2 regions of the Pseudoduganella sp. R-31 genome follow, and region 2 is predicted to be linked to the other one. Evidence: predicted binding sites of a transcription regulator. Region 2 holds the regulator's gene; the other holds the start of a gene.
The links. The regulator FNR, encoded in region 2, switches genes on or off when oxygen is low (the NO sensors DNR and NnrR bind a similar motif). The targets are predictions, from matches to a motif close to TTGATNNNNATCAA.
Positions count from the first base shown of each region.

Region 1: a site for FNR is predicted at 1,974-1,987, ahead of ACN9MY_RS22455 (PHA/PHB synthase family protein). Genes of this name have one in related genera too.

Region 1 covers NZ_CP183986.1:4,948,513-4,955,647, reverse strand. The annotation lists gene fabI (enoyl-ACP reductase FabI) at 1-653, opposite strand, end outside; gene ACN9MY_RS22455 (PHA/PHB synthase family protein) at 655-1,902, opposite strand; gene ACN9MY_RS22450 (hypothetical protein) at 2,147-2,761, shown strand; gene ACN9MY_RS22445 (DUF4303 domain-containing protein) at 2,719-3,306, shown strand; gene ACN9MY_RS22440 (ATP-binding protein) at 3,441-5,270, shown strand; gene ACN9MY_RS22435 (hypothetical protein) at 5,282-7,135, shown strand, end outside.
Region 2 covers NZ_CP183986.1:3,617,437-3,624,571, reverse strand. The annotation lists gene ACN9MY_RS16560 (aldo/keto reductase family oxidoreductase) at 1-84, opposite strand, end outside; gene ACN9MY_RS16555 (LysR substrate-binding domain-containing protein) at 181-1,080, shown strand; gene ACN9MY_RS16550 (bacteriohemerythrin) at 1,146-1,532, shown strand; gene ACN9MY_RS16545 (MerR family transcriptional regulator) at 1,578-2,027, shown strand; gene ACN9MY_RS16540 (carboxymuconolactone decarboxylase family protein) at 1,981-2,352, shown strand; gene fnr (fumarate/nitrate reduction transcriptional regulator Fnr) at 2,413-3,186, opposite strand; gene ACN9MY_RS16530 (response regulator) at 3,288-3,923, opposite strand; gene ACN9MY_RS16525 (response regulator) at 3,916-5,019, opposite strand; gene ACN9MY_RS16520 (response regulator) at 5,016-5,429, opposite strand; gene ACN9MY_RS16515 (sensor histidine kinase) at 5,426-6,916, opposite strand; gene ACN9MY_RS16510 (TraR/DksA family transcriptional regulator) at 7,091-7,135, shown strand, end outside.

The DNA of each region.
Region 1 (7,135 bases), 1.3 Mb from region 2:
TGATGTAGCGGCGCGCGGCGCTCCGCGTTCGCCAGCAAGGCGTCAAAGCCCGGGATGCCGGAAGCGGCACGTGTAGCCAACGGGCCGGGCGAGACGGCGTTGACGCGGATGCCGTGCGGGCCCAGCTCTGAGGCGAGGTAGCGTACGCTCGACTCCAGCGCAGCCTTGACGGGGCCCATCACGCCATAGCTGGCGACCACTTCCTCCGCCCCCAGGTAGCTCATGGTCAGCAGGCTGCCGCCGTCCTTCATCAGCGGTTCGGCCAGGCGCGCCAGGCGCAGGAATGAATGGCAGGAGATGTCCATGGCGCGCGCAAAGCCGGCTGCCGAGCTGTCCACCACGCGTCCCTGCAGGTCGGCGCCTGGCGCATAGGCGATTGAATGCAGGACGAAGTCGAGCTTGCCCCATTGGGAATCGATGGCATCGAACAGGGCTTCCATCTGCTGCGGCTGTTCCACGTCGAGCGGCAGGCGGAGCGGCGCATCCAGTTCCTGCGCCAGCGGTTCGACGTGCGGCCGTGCCTTGTCGTTAAGCCAGGTGATCGCCAGCGTGGCCCCGGCCTCGCGCAATGCGCGTGCGCAGCCCCAGGCAATGCTGTCGCGGTTGGCGATGCCGACTACCAGTCCTTTTTTTCCGTCCAGTGAAAGGCGCATCTTACTTCTCCATCACGTAGTTGCCGGGCGCATCGGCTCCAGCCGGAGCCAGCGCCGGCGGCGCCACGCGCGGCCCCGAACGCGCGGCCAGCCAGCTTTGCCAGGCGGGCCACCACGAGCCTTGCTCCTGGCGCGCCACGGCCAGCCATTCGTCCGGCGACAGGTGGTGTGCACTGGCCGCGTGGGTATGGATCTGGTATTGGCGATGCGGCGAACCGGGTGGGCTCACGATGCCGGTGTTATGCCCGCCACTGCACAGCACGAAGGTGATTTCACCGCGGCTCAGCGCGTGGAATTTGTAGACCGAACGCCAGGGCGCCACGTGGTCGGACTGGGTGGCCACCATGAATGCCGGCAGCGCGACGTCGCCCAGCGCAACCGGCTTGCCCTGTACGGAATAGCGGCCGGCGGCCAGGTCGTTGTCGAGGAACAGGCGGCGCAGGTATTGCGAATGCATGCGCGCCGGCATGCGGGTGGCGTCCGCGTTCCAGGCCATCAGGTCGTTGGGGAATTCTTCCTCGCCGAGCAGGTAGCGGCGCACCATGCGCGACCACAGCAAGTCGTTGGCGCGCAGCAGCTGGAAAGCGCCCGCCATTTGTTCCGCACGCAGCACGCCGCGCTGCTGCATTTGCGCCTCCAGCACGCCAAGCTGGCTGTCGTCGATGAACAGGCCCAGTTCGCCCGGCTCCGTGAAGTCGGTCTGGGCGGTCAGCAAGGTCAGGGAAGCCAGCCGGTGGTCTTGCTCACGCGCCAGGTTGCAGCCGCCCTGTTCGATGGTGGCGCGCAGTACTTCCGGATTGGTCCAGAACTGGTTGGCGGGCGAATACACATCGAGCAGGTTGCGGGCTGCAAAGCCGACTTGCGACTGATGATGCTCCGATACGCCCCAGACATCGCTGCTGGCAGCCTTCCACCATTGTTCGGTTTGCAGGAAGGCCTGGTGCCAGGTATTGAACGGCCATTGCTGCCACTCGGGCGCAGCGAAGCGCCGTTCGCTTGCCAACGGCGCTGGCGCGTGACCGCGCGCGCTTTCCAGTGTGTAGCGCGCCAAGGCGCAGGACTGGCGCAGGGCAAGCTGTCCCAGTTCGGCGCACTTGCCGGGCGAGACGGCAAGGTGCAGTGCCCAATCCGTTGCCGCCAGCAAGGCGGATGCGATCGACAAGGAGGAGCTGGCGCTGGCCAGGCTGGCATGCACCTGCTGGTCCAGCTGTTCATAGGCTGTGCGTGGGGCGTGGGAGCTAACTGGCATGGGCGGTTCCATCGTTTTGGGCCGGGATCGGATATTGCGCTTCACTTTAGGGAGTGAAGTGCGATCTTTCCTTGATCTGGATCAAAACGAGAACGAACGTGCTAAACCATTGCCTGTCACGCCCGGAAATGGAGTGCGCAGCATCGTGATAGAATTTGCAAGATCGTCAACTCGACCGGCGATTCAAGTTGGGCTGCGCAATGCTCCACGCTGCGAAGCTCCCCACAATTCAGGCATTTGAACAATGAATCGAGCAGTTTCGGAAGAACTTCAACGCATCGGGGTCTCACAAGCGCAGGCTGAATCCATCGCCGACGATCTCTCCGGGAACGACGCCCGTACCTTGCTATCTGAATTGCTGCAACGCGGGCTCTGGAGCCTGGTCATTGACGAATCAAGTCCCTCGAAGTTGCCAGTGCTTGGCGGCGATGCCGTCAGGCGACTCCTGGACAAGGGCGTCGACATGGACGACTTGATGGATGTCGTCCGCGAGACCCAGGTAGACATGATCTACAGTGTAGCCAACCTGATCGACTGGCCGACATACGAACTCGAGCTTGAAGAGCCGTCTGGATTGACGATGTTCGTCGGTCTTCAGGAATCCGGCGAAAATGCGCTTCCGATCCATGACCTGCACTCCTGCCTCATGAGTCGTGACCCTTCCGGCCGGCATGGCGAGCCGCGAGCGATTGAGGTCCGTCAATTCCAGAAACTCGGTGAGGATGAACAAGAAAACATCCTGGATTTGCTGCAGGAGCGGAAGCTTTCGGCCGCAGCTTTGCTCTGGAAAAAATGCATAGGAGGGGAATTGAAGGAATGTATGAAGGCGGTTCAAGTATTACACGAGCAGCTCACATAAGCGACCGCTATCCCGACGACGACTTCTATGCGTTCGGGCTGTACACCACCGACACGGCTTCCTATTGTGGCGCGGTTGCTTGCTCTGAGCAGGGGCTCGAGTCGGCCGCGGACAACTACGCTGAACACTATGGCTCGAATTTTGAGCTGCACCGCGAGTCACTGCGTTGGAGCATCGGCGACTCGCCATTCTTCGATGAGGGCCTCGACATGATGCCGCTCACGAATGAACTTCGCGCTCTGGAGCCCGATCCATACTCAGACGGTGACGAAAGCGAGATCGAGGCGTCGCGTGAGCGTTTCTTCGCGGCTGCCTTCGCTGCCATCAAGGAGCTTGACGACGAAGGCATCTTTGGCACAGGCCAAGTGCGTGAAAGAGTCATTCTCAGTGTATGGCTGCATGACGAGAGTCACGCAATGATGTTGGACGCCGCAGCAAAACTCAACTGGCGGCCTTCGGTGGAACGGTATTCGGCCGAACTCGAGGCCGGCCTGGATGCTTTCAATAAATGGCTGAAACGTCCGATTCCGCAATCGCAGCGTTGAACGGCAATACTTACGTGATATTTGGAGAGTTTTTACTTGCATTGCGCAAGCTATGATGTTCACGATCTGGCCTCTGCGAGGCGCCAACGCTTCAACGATTGAAGGGCTGGCATAGGCGGCCCTTTTTTTCTTCTATGATCAAAGAACAACACGCAACTAACGTTGACCTTGGCGGCTTGCTGTCGGTCCTCGGCAAGCATCTCTATTCCACGCCCCTGGTGGCGGTGCGGGAGTTGATCCAGAATGCCCACGACTCCATCACGCGCCGACGCATCGAATGCCCGGATTGGCAGGAGACCGGGAAGCTGAAGCTCGACGGCGACAAGCTCAATGGGGTGCTGCGAATCACCGACAACGGTTCCGGCTTGTCGGAACATGAAATCCACGCATTTCTCGCCACCGTCGGCGCGGGCTACACGCGCACCTTGCGCACGCAAAGCGATGCCCTGATCGGCATGTTCGGCCTCGGATTCCTGTCTGCTTTCGTCGTGGCTGAGCAGGTCACGGTCACGACCACTTCTTACCAGGAGCCCGGCCAGGCCTGGCGCTACCAGTCGCAGAATGGAGAATCCTACACGGTCGAACCGGTACCGAACGACGGCCTTGTCGGAACCTGCATTGAGCTGAAGCTGCGCCCGGCGCACCGTTACCTGGCCAGCGCGTCCAGCCTGGAACGCTTGCTGGGGCATTACTGCGCCTTGCTCCCGGAGCCAGTCTATTGCGGCGATGTCCGCATCAACGAAATTACACCGCCATGGCGCCAGGCGGAGGGCAATGTAGTGGAGCACCCGCTGCAGCAGCGCAAGCGCAGCCTGGCCTTTGCGGCCCGGTTCGAGCAGCAATTCGAACCCATTTGCACGATTCCGGTGAAGACCTCCGCCAGCGATGTGCGCGGCATTCTCTGGATCCAGGACGGCGCGACTTACAGCAGCAGCGACAACCGCAACCTGAAGGTATTCGTGCGCGGCATGCTGCTTGACGATGATGCCCGCGACCTGCTGCCGCGCTGGGCGGGCTTTGTTGGCGGTGTCATCGAGTCACAGGACCTTACGCCAACTGCGAGCCGCGAAGACCTGCAGCGCGACGCCCATTACGGATTCGCCCAGGCAGACCTTCTCGATTCGCTGGTGAAGGGGCTGGCCGAAATCGCGGCCGGACAGCCGGCGGCATGGCGCCGCATACTGACCCGTCACAATGAGGCACTGATGGCGGCGGCACTGTGCAATGATGATCTGTTCACCTTGCTGTTGGACGCAGTGCGTATTCCAACGTCGCGTGGCGACCTGTCCTTGTCGGAGCTGCAGGGGCATGGCCCGATCCACGTCAGCCTCGGCGACAGCGGCGGTTTCGAAGACATGGTGTGCCGGGCCATGCATATCCCGGTGGTGAAAGGCGATCGCTACGCCGTACACAGCTTCCTGCGCCGCTGGGCGCAGCAGTGTGGCGGGAAGCTGGTTGAAATCGGCACCGAAAAAGGCAACCGGCAGCTGTTTGCCGAGGCCGAGCTGCCGGACCACCACACCGAGTGGCTGAAACGGCACCTGGGCAACGGCGAACTGCTGGTGCCTGCACGCTTCATGCCCGCGCACCTGCCGCTGGTTGTTGTCCCGGACCGGGATGCCGAATTGAAGGAAAGGCTGGAGTCGGACGAGTTAGACCAGCGCATCGCCCAATCGGCGCTGCAACTGGTGCGCCAGTTCACCAGCAATATTGACGGCGAGATCAAGGCCCGGCTGTACATCAACCTCGAAAACCCGGCCATTACCAGCCTGCTGAACGCGTATCGCGAACAGGGTGAAACGGCCGGCTGCCTGCATGCGCTGAAGCTGCTGCGCTCGATGAAGATCGTCATGATGGCCGGCGATACGAGCAAGCTCCCTGCAACGGAAGGCCTGACCGGCGCCTTGCATGACATCAGCCAGCTTGTACAGGTATTGACCCGGTCTCAAGCAACAACTGAATAGCAAGGAATCAAATGGATATCTGGAAGTGGGTTTTCGACACGCAGCGCGACCTCGAGGAGGCCGGCAACTACCGTCTGGCGGAGCTCATTAACGAGATCCCGAGCAACGCGAGCGAGGGAAGGCTCGAACTCGCGCAAGCTGCGCTGCCGGAAGCGCTGGCGGCCGCACGGGCAGCGCGCCTGCCATGGCTCGAAGTGTACTTTCGCCACTGGACGATCAATCCACGCGTCTGCACGCGAAGGGAAGGCGAGGCAGCCCTGAAAGACACGGTGTCGCTATTCGAATTCGCGCACCGGCCGGAAACCGCCGACTGCCCGCAAAGCGTCTGCACCACGCAGGACATCGCCTGCTGCTATGCGAATGTGGACGGCGCCGGCTATGCAAATGACCGCATCGCGGTGTGCAAGGATACCCTGGCCCGCATCGACAGCAGCTGGGGGTGTTTCCGTTGCATCAGCAGCGAGATGATGAATGCGCTGGTGGATGCCGCAAAGCCGGAGGAGGCCTTGGCGTTTGCAGAACGGCAGTTGCCTCAGCTGCAGGAGACCGGCGCCGATCAAAGCGTCGACTGGTTCGAGCCGCTGGCGCAGGCGCAGTTCGCCGCCGGCCAGTACGAAACGGCGCTGGCGACCCTGGACTACATCGAGGAGCAAGGGTTTGACAGCGATAACCCGCCCAAGCACTACGCCCGTTCCTGCATGCGTTTCCGGCTGCTTGCGCTGCTCGGGCGATCCGAAGATGCATGGGCGATGCTGCCGCCGGAAGAAAAGGGGCGGGAGTTTGGCGAATGCCTGGACCTGTCGGTTGGCCTCGAAGTCCTGCTGCAGAAAGCCCCGGAGCGCAATGACTACCTGGTTGGCCGGCGTACTGCGGCCGCCGTGCGACGCTACAGCGCATCCGGCTCGCATCGCCTCACGCTGGATGCACTGGCACCGCACGTGCGGCTGGCGGTCGCCCGCGGTGCGCGCTGGCCGGCAATGCAAATGCTCGAGCTGGCGCGCCCCCATCTTGGGAAACTGAAGCAGCCATTGGGCGCTCCAGAGGCATTTGCTGAACTGGAGTCAATGGTGGCCGCCATGCCTGCTGTACGCGAGTTGCCAGTCCCGGCGAGCGAGTTGGCTGATTACATCCGGCAGAGTGAATCCCGGGATGCGGAGCAGGACATCGAGCTGCTGCTGGCGGGTGCCGCCAGCCTGCCGTCGGACGCCGGCCTGGCCGTGCTCACATCGTGCGCCATGCGTGCCTGCGGCGGAATGGAGGCTGCCCGCGCGTACCTGTGGTCCTTCCTGCGAGCGAATCCTCGCTCTGATGCCGTTGTGGAAGAACTGGAATCGGTGCTGGTCGAGGTTCGCGACGAAGCCGGCGTGCAGGCCCTGGCCGGCATGTTGCGCGAATCCGATCCGATCCGGGCCCATTTGTGCCTTGCCCGTTTTGCGTTCAAGGGCGAGCGCTGGAGTGAGGTCGGCAGCAACGCCAGGCTGGTGCTGGAGCTGGAGCCTGGCAACGGTCGGGCGCGAGCCTTGTGGTCATATGCTTGCATGCACATGGGGGACTACGAGCAGGCGCTTGCGCTGTTCGAACAATCGATCGAGGCAGATGGCGCCACCGGCAACACATATTGGGAAGCGATCGTCGCCGCCAGCGTATTGGGTCGATGGGATAGGGTGCGTGCGTTGGGCGCGGCACTTGGCATGGAGTTCGAGGCCGGCGAGGGCCTGATCGAGGAGAAGTGGGGCGTCGTGCGGGTGCAGTACGAAGACGACGGCGAAGTGATTGAACGTTACGCTCACCGGACCGGGCCCGTCACGGCGCGCATTGTCTCGCTATCGGGTTCCAGGCGGCGGCAGACCTTTGGCCAGCTGGTA
Region 2 (7,135 bases):
CGGCCCTGAAAGGCGCATGGCGCCGTAACCCATGCGATTGACGATCAGGTCTCCGAGGCAGTAAGTGGATGGTTGCTGGGACATGGTAGAGCTCCTTTTCAATGAGGTTCCCAGTCTAGAAGCGAATCGACCGTTCGATAAGCCGGTATAATCAAAACAGCCCGTACGAAAATTTGCACAATGCGCGTCGATCTTGCCGACCTGAATGCTTTCATTGCCGTTGCACGCGCCCAAGGCTTTCGCGATGGCGCGCGTGCGATGGGCGTCAGCGCATCCGGTCTCAGCGAAGCGGTGCGCCGCCTGGAAGCCCAGTTGGGAGTGCGGCTGCTGAACCGCACCACGCGCAGCGTCACCTCCACTGAAGCGGGCAAGCGCCTGCTGGCGCGCCTCCAGCCCGCCCTGTCAGAAGTCGATGCCGCCCTCGCCGAAGTGAACGGCTTGCGCGACCGGCCAGCCGGCAGATTGAGGCTGAACGTCCCCATCAGTGCAGCACGACTGGTATTGCCGGCCATCGTACCGGCGTTCCTGGCCGCCTATCCCGACATACAACTGGAAATTGCCGCAGAAGAGGGCCTCGTCGACGTGCTTGCCGCGGGCTGCGACGCAGGCATTCGCTATGACGAGCGCCTTGAGCAGGACATGATCGCGGTACCCATCGGCCCACGGGTCCAGCGCTTTGCCGCCGCTGCCGCGCCTGTCTACCTCGACAAACGCGGGCGGCCCGACCATCCGCAACAACTGCTCCAGCACGATTGCTTGCGCATGCGCTTTGCCGGGCGCGCCGTACCGCCATGGGAATTCAGGCGCGATGGGGAAACCGTGAAAGTCGATGTCAACGGCCCCTTGCTGGTGGAGCCATCCGGTGCCGTTGAACTGATCGTCGACGCGGCCAAGGCAGGAAGCGGGGTCATCTATCTGTTCGAAGACTGGCTGCGCCCGCACCTGGACAATGGCGCCCTGGAAGCGGTGCTGGAACCCTGGTGGCAATCCTTTACGGGCCCTTTCCTCTACTACCCAGGGCGCCGGCTGGTTCCGCCGCCCTTGCGCGCCTTCATAGACTTTGTCAAAAGTGAAAATTGACATGGATCATGTGCCCGAATTTTTTCCAGCGGCACAATTGCGGTTCGACACTACTGGAGAACCCCATGGATTCCATCGTCTTCGGGCCGGACCTCGCACTGGGCATTCCCGTTCTCGACCAGTCGCACCGCATCGTCTTCGACATGCTCGACGCCATGGAAAGCCTGCCCCGTCCCGCCTTTGACGCAGCCTGCCGCGACCTGGCAGCTGAATTCATGGAACACCTGCGCGAAGAAAACAGCCTGATGGAGCGCATCGCCTACCCGGCTGCCCAGGCCCACCGCGCAGCCCATGGCTACTTGCTGGAAAAGGTCGCCCGCACCCTGCGCCTGCTGAAGGACGACGAGGAAGCCACGGCACGCGACATCATCCGCACGCTGCCGGACTGGCTCGAAGCCCACATCAACACGATGGACCTTGCGCTCGCAGTTGCGGCTTCCCGGTTAGAGTAATAAAGTGCTTGACTTAGAGTGCACTCTAACTTTTACGATCACCCCATGGAATCGCACCTGAGCATTGACGAAGTCGCCAAACGTACCGGCCTCACAGCCTACACCCTCCGCTATTACGAGCGCATCGGGCTGATTGCCCCGGTCAATCGTGCAGCGGGCGGCCGGCGGCGCTATGCGGCCTCGGACCTTGCCTGGATCGAATTCCTGCTGCGTCTGCGAACGACCCATATGCCAATCGGCAAAATGCAGTCATTCGCAAAACTTCGCGGCGCTGGGGACTCGACGGTGCCGGAACGGCGCCGGATGCTGGAAGAGCATATGCAGAACGTGCTCGCCGAAATCGAGGCGATGCAACAATCTGCAGCATCATTGCAGGCCAAGATCGAGTATTACCGCTCCCTGGAGCAGTCCCTGGCGTCGAATCCAACCACCGATGGAGCACATGCCAATGAACACCGAAAGCCGCTACGAGCGCGGGCTCGCAAAACTGCGTGAAGTCGACGGCCAGGCCGGCGACCGCGTCGTGCAAAGCCTGGAAGATATTGCGCCCGATTTCGCCCGCTACCTGATCGAATTCCCCTTTGGCGACATCTATTCGCGCCCGGGGCTTGACCTGAAATCACGCGAGATCGCTGTGGTGGCCGCGCTGACCGCCATGGGCAACGCTGCGCCCCAGCTCAAGGTGCACATCCACGCCGCCCTCAACGTCGGCGTCAGCCGCGAAGAGATCGTGGAGACCATCATGCAGATGGCCGTCTACGCCGGCTTTCCGGCTGCGCTCAACGGCCTGATGGCCGCCAAAGAAGTGTTCGCGCAATAAAAAAGGGGCAGCAAGAGCTGCCCCATACACCCCCTACAGGTGAGAAAACTGGTAAGCCGGTCAGGCGACAGCGAGTTCCTGCGCCATGCCGCCGGACGACATGGCCTCGAGCCTGGCGCGGTCGGTAATGCGCAGATCGCGGTTGCTCAGGACGATCGAGCCATCCTGGCGCAGGCGGGCCAGCTGGCGGCTGACGCTTTCCACGGTCAGGCCCAGGTAGCCGCCGATATCTTCACGCGACATGCGCAACTGGAAGCTGGTCGAAGAGTAGCCGCGCTGGGCGTAACGGCCAGCGAGGTTCAGCAGGAACATGGCCAGCCGCTGTTCGGCGCGCATATGGCTCAGGAACAGCATCACCGACTGCTCGCGCTGGATTTCGCGGCTCATGGTGCGGTGGAACTGCTGCAGCAAGCCGGGAATCTGCATCACCAGCTCTTGCAGGCGGTTGAAGGGGATCTCGCAGACTTCACTGTCCTCCAGCGCCACGGCATTGCAGGAATGCTGGCCATTGCCGATGGCTTCCATGCCCAGCAGGTCGCCGGCCATGTGGAAACCGCCAATCGTCTGTTCGCCGCGCTGGTTCACCTGCACGGTCTTGAAGTGGCCGAAGCGCACGGCATACAGGCTGTGGAAGCTGTCGCCGGTCTTGTACAGCGGCTCGTCGCGGTTCACGCGGCGGCGGCGGGAAATGATCTGGTCAAGGCGAGCAACATCTTCGTCGGCCAGGCCCTGTGGCAAGCAAAGGCGGTTGAAGCTGCACAGCGAGCATTTGGCTGCGACTGGTGCGCAGGATTTGGTGGCGTTTGCAGGGGTGATTGGGATGACCGGGCTCATTTTGCTGCTCCTTGTTTTCGATGGAAGCAGTATCGCGCCCGGCGTCATTTCCCGGTATCAAGCATCCTGTGTAGTTGCTGTAGTGGTTCCCCTACAGCCGCTCAGATCAGCCCGTGCTCGAGGGCATAGCGGGTCAGCTCAGCATTCGTGGACATGCCCATTTTCTCGAGGATGCGGCTGCGATAGGTTGTCACAGTGTTAGGACTGAGATGTAGTTTTTCCCCTATGCGCACCAGGGACTCGCCCTGGGCAATCAGTTTGAAAACTTCCAGTTCGCGGTTGGAGAGCTCTTCGTGGTCGCCGCTCGGGCCGCCGCCGACCAGGGTTGCCAGTTTTTCAAGCAACGCCGGGCTCACGTGCTTGCCGCCCGAGGCAGCCTTGCGCACGGCCTCGATCAGGGTCGCCGTCGGCGCATCCTTGGTCAGGTAGCCGGAGGCGCCCGATTTCAGCGCGCGCACCGCGTAAATTTCCTCGGAATAGGTGCTCAGCACCAGCACCGCCATGCGCGGGCATTCGCTGCGCAGGGTCTTCAACAGGTCCAGGCCATTCTTGCCCGGCATCTTGATGTCCACCAGCGCCACGTCGAAACTGCGCTCGGCCACGCGCTGCATCGCTTCGACGGCGTTGCCGGCCTCGCCCTCCACGCTGATGTCGGGCGCCGTGCCCAGCATGAGGCGCACGCCATTGCGTGCAATCGCATGGTCGTCGACCAGCAAAACGGTGATCTTGTCACCCATTCTTGTCCTCCAAAGGCAGCCGCAGCTGCAGGGTAGTGCCCTGCCCGGCCTTGCCGCTGATATTCAGTTCGCCGGCAAAGCGGCGCGTGCGCTCGTGCATGCCGAACAAGCCCCACGATTCCCGGTCGGACAAGCCGGCACTTTCGATACCCTTGCCATTGTCTTCCACCCGCAGCACCACGTTTTCGCCGTCAATATCCACGATGACGCGCGCCTCGCTCGCTTCGGCATGGCGCACCACGTTGGTCAGCGCTTCCTGCGCGACGCGGAACAACATGGTGCTGCGCTCCGCATCGAGCTCCAGCGCCTGCGCCTCCGGCGTGATATTGCAGGTGCATTGCAAGCCGCTGCGCTGCGCCACCTGTTCCGCATACCATTCCAGCGCAGGCCAGATGCCCAGCTGGTCCAACACGCTTGGACGCAGGTCGGTAATCACGCGGCGCACGGTCTCTATCGCATCTTGCGCCAGCTTGGCCGCATCCTTCAACAGTGGGTCCGATTGCTCGCCGCCGCGCTCGATGGCGACCGAGATATAGGCCTTGATGCCGGTCAGCAGGCCGCCCAGTTCATCATGGATTTCCTGGGCGATGCGGGTGCGTTCGTGTTCCTTCAGTTTTTCCTGGTACGCGGCCAGTTCACGCAGCTCTTTCTGCGACTGCCGCAGCACCTGTTCAGCCAGTTGTTTCTCGTCGATCAGGCGCTGCTCGCGCAGCAGGCGGTCGATGGCGCCCGCCAGGAAGTCGAGGTAGCGGCCGTCGTTGTCCTTCACCAGGTAGTCGCGCGCGCCGCGGCGCATCGCTTCCGCCGCAACGGTGGCACTGTCGGCGCCGGTCAGCATCATCACCGGGATATTTGGCTGGGGTTCGCCGCGGTCTGCCGCGAGACGTGCCAGGAATTCAAGCCCGGTCAGGTCGGGCAAGTGATAATCGAGCAGGATGCAGTCGGGCTCTTCGCGCAAGGCGATATCCAGGCCTTCCTGGCCACTTTCCGCTTCCAGCAATTCGCAGTTGAAGCCCGGCGCCTGCGCAAAGGCGCGGCGGCAGGCGATACGGTCAACGATATCGTCTTCGACGATAAGGACCCTTACCCTGTTCATGGCAGCTCGCTGATCGTCCAGTACAGGTTGATGGAGCGGACCACCTCCACGAACTGGCGGTAGTCCACCGGCTTGGTCATGTAGCCGGCGACACCCAGGTCGAAGCTGCGCATCTTGTCCTGCTGTTCTTCCGACGTGGTCAGGACGATGACCGGGATGCGGCGCAGCAGCGGGTCCTGCTTGACGTTCTGCAGGAACTCGATGCCGTTCATGATCGGCATGTTCAGGTCCAGCAGGATGATGCATGGCTGTTCGTTGCCCGGCTCGCGCAGGTATTCCAGCGCGGCCTCGCCGTTTTCCGTCGCCACGACACGGTTGCTGACATGGACTTCCTTCAGCGCGCGCAGGATGGTCATCACGTCGACCTGGTCGTCCTCCACCAGCAGGATCGGCTTGCTCGTATTATTCATGCGTTATTCTTTCTTTTCTTTGGCAGGGTGAAATAGAAGGTCGTGCCCTTGCCCAGCTCGGACTCCAGCCACACCCTGCCCTGGTACATTTCCACAATTTTTTTCACCAGCGCCAGGCCGACACCCGTGCTTTCAACCCGGTCGCGCGGCGCCAGCGTCTGGAACAGCTGGAAAATCCGTTCAAAATGACGCTCCGCGATGCCGGGGCCGTTGTCGCGAACGTGGAAGCGCCACTGGCTGCCTTCGTCGGCCCAGCCCACTTCGATTTCGCCTTCCGGCTTGTCCATGTACTTGACCGCGTTGGACACCAGGTTGTGGAACAACTGCTGGATGCGGGTCGGTTCGCCGGCAACTGTCGGCATGCCGGGCATCACGGTAACCTTGATATGCGCCGGAACTGCCAGCAGGTCAACCACTTCGGCCACCAGCTGGTCGAGCTGCACCGGCACCACGGCTTCCTTGATGCGGCCCACGCGCGAATACTGCAGGATGCCGTCGATCAGGGCACCCATGCGGTGGACCCGGTTGATCAGGAGCCGCATGTGCTCCTTGCCTTCTTCATTGAACTTGTCGGCGTAATCATGCGCCAGCCAGTCGGCCAGCGAGCCGATGCCGCGCAGCGGCGCTTTCAGGTCGTGCGACACGACGTAGGCAAAGTTGGTCAGTTCTTCGTTGGCGCTGGTGAGCTCCTGCAGCAGTTGCTGCGCCTTTTCTTCGGCGTGCTTGCGCTCGGTGATGTCGCGCACCAGTCCAGTGAACATGCGGCGCCCGCCCAGCCACATTTCCGTGACGGCCAGGTCCATCGGAAAGATGCTGCCGTCGCGGCGCAGGCCCTGCACTTCACGGCCCTTGCCGATGATGCGCTTTTCGCCGGTGGTCATGTAATGCTGCAGGTAGCCGTCGTGCGCTTCGCGGTGCGGCGCCGGCATCAGGATCTTGACGTTGCGGCCCAGGACTTCCGATTCCGGATAGCCGAACATGCGCTCTGCGGCCGGGTTGACCCGTTCGATGATGCCGTGCTCGTCGATCGTGATGATCGCATCGACCGCTGTTTCGAAGATCGCGCGCATGCGCGCTTCGCTTTCCTGCAGCGCGTGTTCGGCCTTCTTGCGGGCGCTGATATCGTGGATGGTCGCCATCACCATCGGCTGGGTGCCATTATCCTGCAGGGGCGACAGGCTCACCTCGACCGGGAACTCGGTGCCGTCCTTGCGGGTGGCGAACAGTTCGAATCCGGCCCCCATGGCGCGCGGATGCGGGCGTTCGAAATAGCTGCCGCGCAGGCCAACGTGGCCGTGGCGGAAGCGTTCGGGAATCAGCGATTCCAGCGACTTGCCTTGCAGTTCGCCCGGCTCATAGCCAAACAGGTTTTCCAGCGCCGGGTTGACCAGGATCAGTTGGCCTTCCTTGTCGATGATCAGCATCGCGTCCGTCGCCGACGCCAGCAGCCATTGCAGGCTGCGTTCCGCAATCGTTGAATGTGTCAAAGCCTGGTCCTGTCGGTGGTCAAATCCAGTCATCCTAAGATTGTAGCGTCCCTTGGGGCAAGAGGCCAAATGCGGCTCCTCAAGAATAAGGCGGTCAAACTTGACTTAGGTCAAGCGACACTGGTGACGCGGCGCAAGATGCCCGTTAAAGTGCCCCAAAAGTGGAGACTAGCCATGCTACCTGAAGAAATTGACCGTTGGACTGCCGTCCTGCGCCAG